2 regions of the Glutamicibacter sp. AOP38-B1-38 genome follow, and region 2 is predicted to be linked to the other one. Evidence: predicted binding sites of a transcription regulator. Region 2 holds the regulator's gene; the other holds the start of a gene.

Region 1 (7,397 bases), on a different contig from region 2:
GGTTGTTGGCCAGGGCCTTGGCCAACTCGGTCTTGCCCACACCGGTGGGACCGAGGAACAGGAAGGAACCGATCGGACGCTGTGCCGGGGCCAACCCGGTACGGCTGCGGCGTACTGCGCGGGATACCGCGGCCACCGCGTCATGCTGGCCGATGACCGAAGCATGCAGCTGCTCCTCAAGGGAGGCCAATCGAGTCTTGTCGTCCCCGTTGATCCGCGAGGTCGGGATGCCGGTAGACCGGGAGATGACCTCGGAAATCTGGGCCTCATCGACGATGCGGGTAACCCCCGAGTCTCCCGCCTGCTCCGCGGCGGCGATGCGTTCGGTAAGTGTTGCGATGTGGTCGCGCCACGCACCGGCATCTTCGAAGCGTTCCTCGCCGACGGCTCGGGCCTTGTCGCGATCTGCTTCCACCAGTTCGTTGCGCAGCGCCTGCACGTCTTCGGTACCGCCTGCGGCGATTGACCTGCGGGCACCGGCAATATCGAGCAGGTCGATCGCCTTGTCCGGCAGGCGACGGTCTGTCAGGTAGCGAGCCGACAAGGAGACGGCTGCTTTCAGTGCCTCGGGAGTGTACTGCACCTGGTGGTGGTCTTCGTAGGATTCGCGCAACCCGTCAAGGATTGCCAGCGCGACTTCCTGAGAGGGTTCTCCCACGGTGACCTTGCCGAATCGGCGGGCCAGGGCGGAGTCCTTCTCTACCTTGCGGAATTCATCCAGGGTGGTGGCGCCGATCAGGTGCAGCTCTCCGCGGGCCAGGCGTGGCTTGAGGATATTTGCGGCGTCCATATTTCCGGACTCGCCGGAACCGGCTCCGACCAAGAGGTGCATTTCATCGATGAATATCAGTGTTTGGCCCTCGGCGTCGGCCACCTCTTCGAGCAGGCCGGTCAGCCGCTGTTCGAAGTCGCCGCGGTACCGGGTGCCGGAGAGCATGCCGGGCAGGTCGATGGAGATCAGCTGGACGCCACGGATCTGTTCCGGGACTTCATCCGCAACGATGGCACGGGCGAGCCCCTCGGCGATGGCGGTTTTGCCGACGCCTGCCTCACCAATGAGCACCGGGTTGTTCTTCGTTCGACGGGCCAGGATCTCAATGGTCTGGGCCAATTCGTCCTCGCGGCCGATGACCGGGTCGATCTGGCCATCGGAGGCCAGCGCCGTCAGGTCGGTACCGTAGCGTTCCAGCATAGAGACGTCTTGCTCTTCGCCGGACTCCACCTCTCCCGTCTGGGCGCGCTGGGCCTGCTCCATGGCTGCCTGCTGCAGGGACTGGCCGGTGATACCGTGCTGCGCGAGCAGCATGCCCACAGGAGATTCGGGGGAGAAGACAAAGGCGAGGAACAGGTGTTCCGGGTCGATGTAAGTCGAACCGTAATTTCGAGCGACCTGGTAGGCATCGAACAGGCTGCGCTGGGCGGCGGACGAGAGGCGTGATGGCTTCTCGGTGGCTTCTTCCCGACGTGGCAAGCGTTCGATGGCGTCTTTGGCCAGGGCTTCCAGATCAACGCCCATGGCGCTCAAGTGCTGGCCGGCGGGTTCGGTGCGAAGCAACGCGACCAGCAGGTGCAGTGCATCGATTTCTGCATGACCGTTTTCATGTGCGAAGGCAGCCGCGATGGACACTGCTTCGTGGGTGCGCTGCGAAAGCAGGCGCGTAATGTCGATGGGACGCGCGGCTTGGGTGCGCGAGGAAAGGAACCGGGAGAGGAATTCCTCGAACGAGCCATCTGACGAGGAGCCGAAAAATGCTGGCAAGTGAGCCTCCTAATAGAAACTTGAGTGGTCTATGCTCATGTTCAACGTAATATGAGCGAATCTATTCCCGCAAAGTCTGTCAAGGCAACAATAAGAGGCCGAGTTCACAACTCTAGACTTGGCGGGAGATCTCGACGAGTCCTAGCCGGGCTGCGGCGACGAGGGCCTGCACGCGGTCGCGCACTTCGAGCTTCATGAAGATTTTCGCCATATGGGTTTTTACCGTCGCCTCGGAGATCGCGAGCTGACGGCTGATTTCCGTATTGTTGAATCCTTTTGCCAAAAGATCCAATATTTGCATTTCGCGATTAGTTAGTCCGAGATCTTCGATAAGTCCTGCAATGTCGTGCGATTTACTATAAACGTTTTTTACAGCCGAGATTAGATCAGAAGAAACCGACGGGGAGATAGCCGCCGAGCCTTGGTGAACGGCATGAACTGCCGCGATGATTTCGGCCGGCTCCGTGTCCTTCACGAGGTAGCCGCTGGCTCCGGCCATGAGCACCGGAACCAGATAGTCATCTGATGAAAAGGCCGTAATTGCAAGGATTGCGGGGCTATTATGGGCAGATTTGATAATTTTGGTCGCTTCAATCCCGTCCATAATTGGCATTTGCAAATCCATAAGAACAACGTCTACATCATGTGTTTCACAATAATTAACCGCCCCTTCACCATTTTCTTGAGTATTAACGGTCACAATTCGACGATCAGTTGCTAGGATCGTGCTAAGCGCATGCCGAATCAGCGGCTCGTCATCGACGATGAGCACCTTAATCTGTTCCATTGGGGTCCTTTGAACGGTGGTTGGCACAAGAAACAACCTGGCATGAATCGAAGTATATAAGTTCAAGAGTTTGGGGTTTGAAATGAAAGCTTTAAAGATCTTGGCCGTGGCCGCGCTGGCGGCAACTCCATTAGCGTTTGCCGCGCCGGCTATGGCGGCACCAGTGGCAGAACCTACCTATTCTTCATCGGGCGTTGCAAGTCCTGCCGGTTGGGGCACCGACTTCTCTAAGTGGGTGTGCAAAAACTACGGCTACGCCTGCGGTTAGAGGCGTATTTGACTTTACCCGTAACCCGGTAAAGTATTCCGCATATGAGACTGCGAATAAAAACCGCCCTGACTAAGCTTTTTGCTGGTCGGGGCGTTGTCGTCTGGACGGGTATTCTCGCCTTTGCCGCCATTACCGCGACAGAGGGCTATACGTTGCTTCAGGACGGGATAGGTAATTCGTCTTCGAGCGTTATTCGCGGGGTGGGCGTTGGGTTGCTGCTGTCCGCCTCGTTGGCGATCGGCATGCGATGGGTTGCCACCTCGCTCGGCATGTATCTAGCCACGCTCTTTTTCTTCTTCTGGGACGGCGGCCTCTTGCTGTGGCTGGTCTTCTCGCTCGTGATCTTCAGTGTCCTTGCCGCGACGGTTGCATCTTCACTGGTGCGTAATTGGTATCTGGTGATGCTGCTCGTATGGATGGGGCAATACGGGGTCAGGGCAGGCGAGGACGCGATCCTACTGGTGATTTTCGTTCCGCTTGCCGTTTTGGCCTATGTTCTGGCCCGCAGTATTTTCCACTTGCGCGAACGAAATCTCAATGCGATTCGGCAGATGCAGGAGAACAGCGAGCAGAGCAGGATTGCCGTTGAGCGTGAACGCAAGAATATTGCGCGCGACCTGCACGATATCGTCGCGCACGACATTACCGTTGTGGCCATGCAGTCCAAGGCTGCAAAGTTTGCCAATAATGGGGAAGCGGCAATCGAGGCTATCGACATCATCGCGAAGCTCAGTACCGAAACATTGCATGATTTGCGCCTGATGCTAAACGTCTTGCGGACCGACGGAACGATGAGTGGTTCGTCCGGGTCCGGTGTCGACAAACCGGCGGCGACAACTGTATACGCGGTCCAGGGCGTGGAGATCTTCTCGCAACGTTTACATGAGTCTGGATTTGAAGTGACGTCTCACACGGGCGAGAACATTTCGGCGCTTCCGAGATCTGCGCAGACTGCGCTGTATCGGGTTATGCAGGAAGCGGCGACCAATATCATCAAACATGGTCGTCGGGGAGGGGTTTGCACCATGAGTTTGGAGGTCGTAGGACCGAATGCTGTCCTTGAAATGACTAATCAGATGCCAAATTCTCATCCAAGCGGGGGCGAGCTCTCCGGCGGTGGAATCGGGCTGATCGGTATGAAGGATCGCATGAATGCCTTCGGTGGGCGGTTCAGCACAAGGGTTGTGGATGATCGGTGGATACTTAGTGCCAGTATCCCCTTCTGAGCCCTACCCTCCTACTTAAGTATGATTTCGGAATTCTTGTAATCGCGATAAGTTATATACGTATCGGTGAAGACCGATCACCGCAGGGAAATTGGTGATGTTTTGCGAGTGGCATCATCAAGAGTTCCGCAGTGATTAAAAGGTACGTTGCGTCATGGATGGACTGATCTTTCTTCGGCGTTGTGCCCCCATCGCACGCCTGAGTTCGTTAGTGGCGCGACGTACCTTTTATAATCACCTTCAGCCTCAGAGCGCTGTATACCACTCCCCGATTTCGGGATGACCCCATCGAGCTTTCCTGCTAAGCCTCTTGAATCCTATTGTCATTCGAGAGTGGGCATCACATGTTGGTTCAGGCTGAAAACTAGCCCCGCGAATCGCTGAGCATTGGGTCGGAAGCGGCGGATCAACTGTTTTTCGAAGCCTGCAACGCAAACACCTTCAGCGATGAACCGGTTTCGGATGAAGTGCTTGAAGCTACTTACGAGACCATGAAAATGGGGCCAACGCTCATGGATACCCAGCCGACGCGGCATCGCCTAGGTGAAGAGTGCGGACGCTCGCCAAGAGATCTCTGAGACTATGGCGGGAACCAATAAGCAAAAGGCACTGAATGCGCCGGTCTTTGCGATCCTTCCTGTCGAAACCGAGTGGCACGAAGGGTTCGCGTCTTTCTTCCCTCACGCCCCGGAATGCAAGGCGATGCTTGGTGATCAGGGCATGCGCGCAGCTGTGGGCAGCCATAGTGCATGATTGCAGGCCGGGTATTTCACCATGGCAGTTCAGGCCGTCGGCTTTGCAGCAGGCCCAATGGCCGGGTTCGACAACTCTGCCGTTGACGCAATCGTAAACACCGATGGTCGAAACCAGTCATTCTTTGTAGTGAACGTGGGAAAGCCTGGCGCGGATGCGTGGTTCGGACGCATTCCACGCCACGCGGCCGAATTCGCTACGGGCAGCATCTAGGCTTCGCAGTGCTTAGACACCGGAGGGGTGGGAAACGCGATGCGTTTCCCACCCCTCCGGTGTTTTGGCCCAGTTACTCAGTCATGCCGACAGGGTCGTTCTCCAGCAGGTGATCCGACACCTTGGATAGCGCACGTTCCAATGCCGCGCGCAGGATCACCGGGACGGTGATTTCTTCCTCAAGTTTCAGCATTCCTTCGCGTTCAAAGGTCCGCAAGATCGCTTCAACCCGTGGGACGGACTCTTCGAGGCTCGTGATGAGGTGATGCTGTTCAACAGGCAGATCGTCTTCGGAAGGGATCTGCAGAGCGAATTCTGTGCGTGGTGGCTTCGAGGAGGCCGCATGGGTCAATAGCCCAGCAACCATCTCGGCAACCTGTGCCTGTCCGGGAATTTGCAAGGTGGTGATCAGCACATGCGAATAGATGATCTCTGCGATGAGTTCCTTGACCAGACGAGCACCCGGTCCGCTGGAGGCTAGCAGGGCCTCTCGCAGTGATTCGGTAGGGACCGCATTCGGTGCGCTGTAGCGAAGCATCGCGGTGCCGATCAAAGCATCCCAGTAGGCCGCGAGTCGGGGGATGGAGGCAAGATCCGAAACAACTGTGCCGTCTTCGGGTTCCCAGGCATTGGTGCCTTGGGCGGCGGGTTCATCGACGGAGACCAAGAGTCCCAGCGCGCCGGCGGCTTCCTGGAGCGTCTGTCCGCTGATCATTCCGGAGGGGTCGCTTGGCTTGCCGTCTCCAACCCACTCGATCAGCTCACGTGCCGCGAAAACGAATGGCATCGCCTCCAGGACTGCGTTAGCTTCCTCGTCATCCATGAAGGGGGCCACGATCGGCGAATCACCGGCCATGCGGGAGAGGAATTCAAAGGTCTCCTTGAATTCCTCGACGCTACCGCCGAAGTTCGCAGTGGTGCCCAAGAAGGTCAGGTAATGCTTGAAGATCGCCGCGCTCGCTTCGGAGACCTCTTTGCCCAGTGAGGAAAGGTGGCCTAGTTGTTCACCGAGAACGGTGGGGTCCAGGGTGGTCACGTCGACTTTATTGCGCAACTGCGCGTGCGCGATCAGCAGGGTAGTCAAACCCTCCAGGCCGGCGCGAGTTTCGCTGGCCGGCTGGTCTTCTTCTTGGAAGTGGCGGAACAGCTGCGACTTGAAGGGCTGCAGAGCCTGGCGAACCTCGGATTCGAAGGGGGCACTGCTCCCTCCCGGACGTCGAGCTGGGTGACCTGTGGAGGCCTTCTTCTTGGCGGGCTTACGTGATGCCATGATCTACTGCTGTTCCTTCGCTATGCGGGAAAAGGTCGTTACTTCCAGTCTACGCAGGGCGCTCCGCCCGGCGAGGCCGGACGATCCTTGGGAGAACCAGCTCTGGGGGATACCGCAGGGATAGCCTAAAAGCTACGTATTTTATACGGGAAGAAGGTGGACTTGCCGCAGAAAATGCAGACCACTTAGTTGTGTGGTTGCGGTCACCGTTGAATCCTCAGTGCCCGTTGATTTTCCTTTCTGTTCGCGCGAGAGTGAAGGTATATGGCTCCGCATGCGGGCCTCAAAAGTCGTTCTAGGAGAGTAGCCCATGGCGGTAACACCAGCACCGGATCATGTTGTTATTGTTGGCGCCGGATTCGTTGGACTGTCGACGGCTTGGTACCTGCAAGAGGCAGGCGTCAAAGTAACCGTGGTTGATCGTGGCGGTGTAGCGTCCGGGTCTTCGTGGGGCAACGCTGGATGGCTGACCCCAGCACTGACCTTGCCGATCGCCGAACCGTCGATCTTCTCCAGTGGTCTGAAAATGATGTTCGACCCGGCTTCTCCGCTGTACATCCCGCTGAAGGCCGACGCAAAGCTCTTGCGCTTCCTGCTCGGTTTCACTTGGCATTCCACTCCCAAGAAGTGGGAGCAGTCCATGCGCGTCTTCTCCGAGATCGGCACCAACGGGCTGGACTCCTTTGACGAGATCGCAGAGGCCACCACGGCCGGAGCGGGCGTAGCCGAAAAGACCAAGCCCGCGGATCCATTCCTCGCCGGATTCACGTCCGCTAAAGACCGGGAAGGGTTGCTGCACGAATTTGAGATGATCCACAAGACCGGCGGCAAGGTCGAATTCGACCTGTTGAGCGGTGACGAACTGCGCACCATCGAACCGACACTGTCCAACAGCGTCGCGGCTGGTATTGCCATCAAGAACCAGCGTTATATTAACCCGCCTAAGTTCATGGATTCGCTGGCGGAATCCGTGATCGCCCGTGGTGGCGACATCATCGGTTCCTTCAACGTCACCGACGTGCGCGATAACGGTGCATCGGTCACCGTGGTTGGTTCGGAGGGGCGTGCGATCACCGCGGATCACGTAGTAATGGCCACTGGCGCGTGGATGACAGATC
Region 2 (7,397 bases):
CCACAGTGGTTTTGGCCCTCTCGCCAGCTGAACGGGGCGTCGACGAAGATCGCGCAAGGCTGCAAACATCAAAGTCAGCTCGATAATTCCAGCGAGGATGACAGCAACCTGGGTGCGGCGATCCAGCTCCCGGAAGGACCGTTTTTTCGGTAGGTTGAGGCGCCGGGAGCGCAGGGTGGATTGTCCTTGAATGCCTTGGGTGTCCTGTGTCTGAAAATTATTTTTCGGCATGGGAATCATTCTTGCCCTTTGTTCGTTGAAGAAGACAGAACGCAAAGTTGAGTGAGGTTGGCTCAAGTTAATTTGACAGTCGAAAGCGGCTGAGTAAACTTGAGTCCAGAACGCTCAATCAGGATAAAAATCCTCAGCGTTAGTACTTTCAACCAAGGCAAAGGAGAGCCATTATGTCGCGTGCCGTAGGTATCGACCTAGGAACCACCAACTCCGTAGTTTCCGTGCTCGAAGGTGGTGAGCCAACCGTTATCGCAAACGCGGAAGGCAACCGCACTACCCCGTCGATCGTTGCTTTCTCGAAGAGCGGCGAAGTTCTGGTCGGCGATATCGCCAAGCGCCAGGCAGTGAACAACATCGACCGCACCATCGCTTCGGTCAAGCGTCACATGGGTACCGACTGGTCCATCGACGTAGACGAGAAGAAGTACACCGCTCAGGAAATCTCCGCGCGCACCCTGATGAAGCTGAAGAACGACGCCGAGTCGTACTTGGGCGAAAAGGTCACCGACGCGGTCATCACGGTTCCTGCATACTTCAACGATGCCGAGCGCCAGTCCACCAAGGAAGCCGGCGAAATCGCGGGCATGAACGTGCTGCGCATCGTCAACGAGCCAACCGCCGCGGCGCTGGCCTACGGCCTGGAAAAGGGCAAAGAAGACGAACTCATCCTGGTCTTCGACCTCGGTGGCGGTACCTTCGACGTTTCCCTGCTCGAAGTTGGCAAGGACGAAGACGGCTTCTCCACCATCCAGGTCCGCTCCACCGCTGGCGATAACCGCCTCGGCGGCGACGACTGGGATCAGCGCATCGTTGACTGGCTGCTGGCTCAGGCCAAGCAGAAAGGCGCAGACCTGTCCAAGGACAAGATCGCGCTGCAGCGTCTGAAGGAAGCTGCCGAGCAGGCCAAGAAGGAACTCTCCTCGGCCACCAGCACCAACATCTCGTTGCAGTACCTCTCGGTCACCCCAGAGGGTCCGGTGCACCTGGACGAGCACCTTTCGCGTGCCAAGTTCCAGGACCTGACCAAGGACCTGCTCGATCGCACCAAGAAGCCATTCCACGACGTGATCGCCGAAGCCGGCGTGAAGGTTTCGGAGATCGCACACGTGATCCTCGTTGGCGGTTCGACCCGTATGCCAGCCGTTGCCGATCTGGTCAAGGACATGGCCGGCAAGGAAGCCAACAAGGGCGTCAACCCTGATGAGGTTGTCGCCGTGGGCGCAGCCTTGCAGGCAGGCGTGCTGAAGGGCGAGCGCAAGGACGTGCTGCTCATCGACGTCACCCCACTGTCCCTGGGTATTGAAACCAAGGGCGGCGTGATGACCAAGTTGATCGAGCGCAACACCGCGATCCCAACCAAGCGTTCGGAGACCTTCACCACCGCTGAGGACAACCAGCCTTCGGTGTCCATCCAGGTCTTCCAGGGCGAGCGCGAGTTCACCCGCGACAACAAGCCGCTGGGCACCTTCGAGCTGACCGGCATCGCCCCGGCGCCGCGCGGCATCCCGCAGGTCGAGGTCACCTTCGACATCGACGCCAACGGCATCGTGCACGTCTCCGCCAAGGACAAGGGCACCGGCACCGAGCAGTCGATGACCATCACCGGCGGCTCCTCGCTGTCGAAGGAAGACATCGAGCGCATGGTGCAGGAAGCCGAGGCCCACGCCGAAGAGGACAAGGCCCGCCGCGAGGCAGCCGAGACCCGTAACGCCGCCGAACAGGCAGCCTACTCGGTTGACAAGCTCATCAAGGACAACGAGGACAAGCTTCCGGAAGAGGTCAAGACCGAGGTTCAGGCCGACGTCGACGCGCTGAAGGAAACCCTGGAGAAGCAGGACAACGACGACGAGGTCAAGGCCGCGTTTGAGAAGCTGCAGGCTTCGCAGACCAAGCTGGGCGAGGCAATCTACGCCAATGCCCCGACCGAAGGCGCCGAAGCTCCCGAGGGTGAGCAGGCTTCGAATGCTGATGAAGACATCGTCGACGCCGAGGTAATCGACGAAGACGACGAGAACGTCAAGAAGTAAGGGAGAGACGGGAATATGTCCGAGGCACAGGACCAGAACGCCAACTCCGGCCAGGAGCCGGAGAACGAGCAGGATGCCGCCAATGAGCAGCAGACTGCAGACGCTTTGGGTCAGGCCGAGGCGATCCTGAACGAGGCGGCCGCCGGCGTCGAAGAGGCGCAGGCTGAGGTCACCGAGAAGGAAAACGAGTTGCGCAACGACCTGCTCCGCCTGCAGGCCGAGTATGTCAACTACCGCAAGCGCGTCGAGCGCGACCGGGTGGCAGTGCGCGACAGCGCCGTCCAGTCGGTGCTCTCCACCTTGCTGCCGGTACTCGATGACATCGATGCCGCTCGTGCTCACGGCGACCTGGCCGATGGACCGTTTGCGGCCATCGCCAACAAGCTGGACACGGTTTTGGCATCGCACGGCCTGGAGCGAATCGACGAGGCTGGGGTCGAATTCGACCCTAACGTCCACGAAGCTTTGCTGCGCCAGCCGGTCCCCGAAATTCCGGCGGACCATGTGGGACAGGTATTGCGAGCCGGTTACCGCAAGGGCACCTACACTCTGCGCGCCGCGCAGGTGCTGGTCGCCACCGGCGAATAGCCGCACATCTAGATAGCGAAACTGCCCACTGCCGAGAATTCGTCAGTGGGCAGTTTCGAATCGCTAGTCGAAAGAAAGGGGGCCCTGATGGCAAGTCAGGACTGGATCGACAAAGACTTCTACGCCATTCTGGGCGTCTCCAAGGACGCCAACGAGGCGGACATCAAGAAGGCGTACCGCAAGCAAGCGCGTAAGTACCACCCGGATACCAACCAGGGCGATGCGGACGCCGAGCGGAAATTCAAGGACATCTCCGAGGCCAACTCGGTGCTTTCCGATAAGGAAGAGCGCGAACAATACGACGCCATCCGCGCCATGGGTGGAGGCGCCCGGTTCAGCGCCGGCGGAGCTGGCGGCGCCCCGGGCGGCCAGGCGGGATTCGACGACGTCTTCTCCAACCTCTTCGGCGGTGGGGGAGGCCCGCGCGGCCGCGGCGGACAGCCCGACTTCTCCGATCTCTTCGGCGGCGGGGCTGGGTTCGGCGGCGGATTCGGCCAAAGCGCCCCGCCGCGCAAGGGAGCTGACCGGACGGCCAGCACCACCATCTCCTTCGCTGGTTCCATCAAGGGCACCACCATCGGGTTGCGTGAGCAGAGCGGTGAAGTCATTGACGTGCGTGTTCCGGCTGGAATCAAGGATGGCCAGTCGGTGCGCGTGCGTGGACGAGGCCAACCTGGCGGAGCCGGCAACGGCGACCTGCTGGTCAAGGTCAAGGTCACCGAGCACCCGTTCTTCAAACGCGAAGAGAACAACATTCGTGTGCACCTGCCGGTTACCTTTGATGAGGCAGTCCTCGGAGCCAAGATCCACGTGCCGACTCTCGACGGGGAACAAGTAGCCGTGAAGGTGCCCGCCGGTTCGAACTCGGGTCGTACCTTGCGCCTGAAGGGGCGTGGGGTGAAGACCTCGAAGTCCACCGGTGACATGCTGATCGTCTTGGATGTGGTGATTCCACAGAACCTGAATGACAAGGCGAAGACGGCCATCGAAGACTTCGCTGCCGCCACCGCGGGGGAAGATCCTCGCGTGGGTCTTGAAGCCAAGGCCAGGCTCTAGGATTAATCCAGGAGCGATGTAGTGCAACGCGGCGGCGTTCCCCGAAAGGGGCACGCCGCGGTGGACAATGGATGTATCCCCAGCAGCGGAAGTAAGGAGACTGAATTTCATGGCCCACGAGTTCTTGCGACCTGTATTCGTCATTTCAGTCGCCGCGCAACTAGCCGACATGCATCCGCAGACGCTGCGGCAATACGACCGCATCGGATTGGTCTCTCCAAGCCGCCAAGCCGGCAAGCAGCGTCGCTACTCTCAACGTGATGTTTCGCTGCTGCGCCAGGTGCAGCTGCTGAGCAAGGAAGGTGTTTCGCTCGAAGGCATTAAACGCATCATCGAGCTGCAAAACCAGGTAGCCCACCTCCAGGGCCAAGTGGCCGAACTGCGCGATGAGCTGCACGCGGTCCAGCAAGGCCAAACCCGGGTCTTCGCCGCGGGTACGGCCGCCGGAGATGTGGTGTCCATGGCCCGTGGCATGCGCCCGGCACGCCGCGAGCCAAGCGTCACCCTATTTACCACCCGCCGCGCCATCGGCCGCTAGTCCCGCGCTCCGCGTACCTCTCGCACCCTCGGCGGCGCCTCTCAGCGATTTCAACTGGCCATTTGCCAGCATCCGGATTAGTCTCAGAATAACGTGATCCACCTCACCTTTCGTGAATCGCGCAGTTGCACACCGGAGCACCGTTCCGGACCAGAAAATAGTGCAGCAGGACTGTTTTGAGAACGGAGAGCTTCGTGCAGGAACATCTTTCAGCAACGGCGCACTTTCAGCCGACACCTTCGGTTTCCGCGACCCCCGGTTTGCCGGTGCGCGCATGAAATCATATGCCCAGGGCGAAACAGGTGCACAGCTTCTCGACGAAACCATCGGCGCAAATTTAGAGCGTACCGTCGCCAAGTACGGTGAACGTGAAGCGCTCGTGGAGGTCGCCAGCGGAAGAAGATGGTCATGGAATGAGCTAGACCAGGCGGTCAACGACCTCGCACGCGGTCTGCTCGCGGCGGGCCTTCAGCAAGGCGACCGGCTGGGCATTTGGGCGCCGAACTGCGCCGAGTGGACGCTCACGCAATATGCCACCGCAAAAATCGGCGTGATCCTGGTGAACGTCAATCCGACATATCGCAGCCACGAATACTCCTACGCGGTCAATCACAGTGGCCTGCGAATGCTGATCACCATGTCCCGCTTCAAGACAAGCAACTATCGAGACATGGTCGAACGCTGCGCGGTGGACACCCCAACCCTTGAGCGGGTGGTTTACCTCGACACCGAGGACTGGACCGAACTAATCCACGGCGGACAGGGCGTGGAAGCGGGGCAGGTCGCGCAACGCCTGGCGCAGACGGCCCCGGATCAAGCGATTAATATTCAATACACCTCGGGGACCACCGGATATCCGAAAGGCGCAACGCTCAGCCATCGAAATATCTTGAACAACGGGTTCTTCGTCACCCAGACCATTCGGCTTGGACCGGAAGATCGGCTCTGCATCCCGGTGCCGTTTTATCACTGCTTTGGCATGGTGATGGGTAATCTCGGATGCACCGCGCACGGTACCACCATGGTGATTCCCGCCCCGAGCTTCGATGCCGAAACCACCTTGCGAGTCATCGCCGAGGAAAAATGCACGGGGGTTTATGGGGTGCCCACCATGTTTATCGCCATGCAGAATCATCCCAGCTTCGGCACCCATGACCTGAGCACCTTGCGTACCGGAATCATGGCAGGTTCGGTATGTCCTGTCGAGGTGATGCGCCGCTGCCTCGAGGAGATGAACATGACCGAGATTTCCATCGCCTATGGGATGACCGAAACCAGTCCGGTCTCCTGCCAGACGCGTGCCGATGACGATTTGGCGGCTCGCACGGAAACCATCGGCAGGGTGCATCCGCACCTTGAGGTCAAGATCGTGGACCCGGCAACCGGCGAGACGGTGGAGCGCGGGCAACCCGGCGAGTACTGCACCCGAGGCTACTCGGTGATGCTCGGCTACTGGAACGACGCGGCGAAAACCGAAGAAGCCATCGACTCGGAGAACTGGCTGCATAGCGGAGACCTCGCGGTGATGCGCGAGGACGGCTGCTGCACCATCGTGGGGCGAATCAAGGACATGGTGATCCGCGGGGGAGAGAACATCTACCCGCGGGAGATCGAGGAGTTCCTATTCGGGCATCCCGATATAGAAGATGTCTCCGTGGTGGGCGTGCCAAATGAAAAATATGGAGAAGAGATCTGTGCCTGCATCAAGATGAAGGCTGGCAAAACGCCCCTTGGGGTCCAAGACATCAAGAACTTCGCCGAAGGGCAATTGGCGCACTACAAGATCCCGGCCTATGTGATGATCCTCGATGAGTTCCCGATTACGGTCACCGGCAAGATTCGCAAGGTGCAACTGCGCGAAGACGCGGCGAAATCCCTGCTCAGCTAAGGACTGCGGGAGCCTAGATGCGGTCGTGCTTGGCTAAACGCGCCAAGAGCCCCTGCTTCACGCTGGGCCATTCGTGCGGCAAAATCGAGAAAACCACGGTATCTCGCAAGGTGCCGGTGCGAGCGTCATACATGTGATTGCGCAGCACCCCATCTTGCTTGGCGCCTAGCCGGGCGATAGCTTCCCGGGACTGCCGGTTATGCCAATGCGTGCAGAAAGCCACGGCGATGCAGTCGAGCTCTTCGAAGGCGCGCTGAAGCAATAGGTACTTCGCGGCGGCATTGATGCCCGTGCCTTGGTGGGCAAGTCCCAGGAAGGTTGAACCGATTTCCACCCGACGATTGACCGCATCGATGTTGAGGTAGGTCGTCGCGCCCACCGCTTTGTTGCTTTGCAGATCGAGAATTGCGAACGGGGCCATCTTGCCTTCGCCCTGCAGGGCCAGCCGCCGCTCAATCTCGGAGTACATGGCTTGCGCCGAAGGGGTCTTAGCGAACCAGGCCTGGTCCAGCCCGTCGCGGGCCACCAGAGCGCTGAGATCTGCCGCATGCTTCGGGTCGAGCTGTTCGAGCCGGACACCGGCGAATTCTAGGGTGGGGGATGCGCTAAGGGCCATGGCTGCAAGTCTATTGCAATCATGGCCCTGCGAAACTAAGACCTACTTGGCGGCTCGGGTGAAGGCCAAGTCGAAGACCAAACGTCCCGCCTTCAAGGCCTTGCCTTCGAAGCTGGTGAGGATGCGACGCTCAAATCGTGGTGCCCAGCCACCTCGGTCATCGACAAATTCCGGTTCAGGGTCGAAGCCCTCCATGCCGTTCCGGCGCACCTTGGTCAGGTTGCTTTCCTCCCCGGCAGCGTTGCCGGGGTACTGGTTTTCGAAAGCCTGGTGAGCTTCCAGCACCTCGCGCATTTGCTCGGCATAGTTCGACCAGTCGGTGGCCAAGCGCAGTGTCCCGCCGGGTTTCAGCACGCGCGCGACCTTGTCCAGGAATGAGGAGGTAATGAGGCGGCGCTTGTGATGACGCGGCTTGTGCCAAGGGTCCGAGAAGAAGATCCAGAGCTCATC

What was found. The regulator HspR, encoded in region 2, represses chaperone genes until heat shock. The targets are predictions, from matches to a motif close to AAGTTGAGTCNNNNNGACTCAACTT.
Region 1: ACT3TP_RS13350 (ATP-dependent Clp protease ATP-binding subunit) is a predicted target of HspR. The motif match lies at 1,777-1,801, and genes of this name have one in related genera.

Annotation. Positions count from the first base shown of each region.
Region 1 covers NZ_JBQSWU010000022.1:23,533-30,929, forward strand. Annotated here, with positions in the region: gene ACT3TP_RS13350 (ATP-dependent Clp protease ATP-binding subunit) at 1-1,759, opposite strand, end outside; gene ACT3TP_RS13355 (response regulator) at 1,872-2,546, opposite strand; gene ACT3TP_RS13360 (sensor histidine kinase) at 2,859-4,043, shown strand; gene ACT3TP_RS13365 (hypothetical protein) at 4,818-5,009, shown strand; gene ACT3TP_RS13370 (hypothetical protein) at 5,083-6,279, opposite strand; gene ACT3TP_RS13375 (NAD(P)/FAD-dependent oxidoreductase) at 6,590-7,397, shown strand, end outside.
Region 2 covers NZ_JBQSWU010000007.1:182-7,578, forward strand. Annotated here, with positions in the region: gene ACT3TP_RS05510 (PLD nuclease N-terminal domain-containing protein) at 1-231, opposite strand, end outside; gene dnaK (molecular chaperone DnaK) at 405-2,261, shown strand; gene ACT3TP_RS05520 (nucleotide exchange factor GrpE) at 2,277-2,849, shown strand; gene ACT3TP_RS05525 (DnaJ C-terminal domain-containing protein) at 2,937-3,905, shown strand; gene ACT3TP_RS05530 (heat shock protein transcriptional repressor HspR) at 4,015-4,443, shown strand; gene ACT3TP_RS05535 (AMP-binding protein) at 4,718-6,331, shown strand; gene ACT3TP_RS05540 (GNAT family N-acetyltransferase) at 6,345-6,947, opposite strand; gene trmB (tRNA (guanosine(46)-N7)-methyltransferase TrmB) at 6,990-7,397, opposite strand, start outside.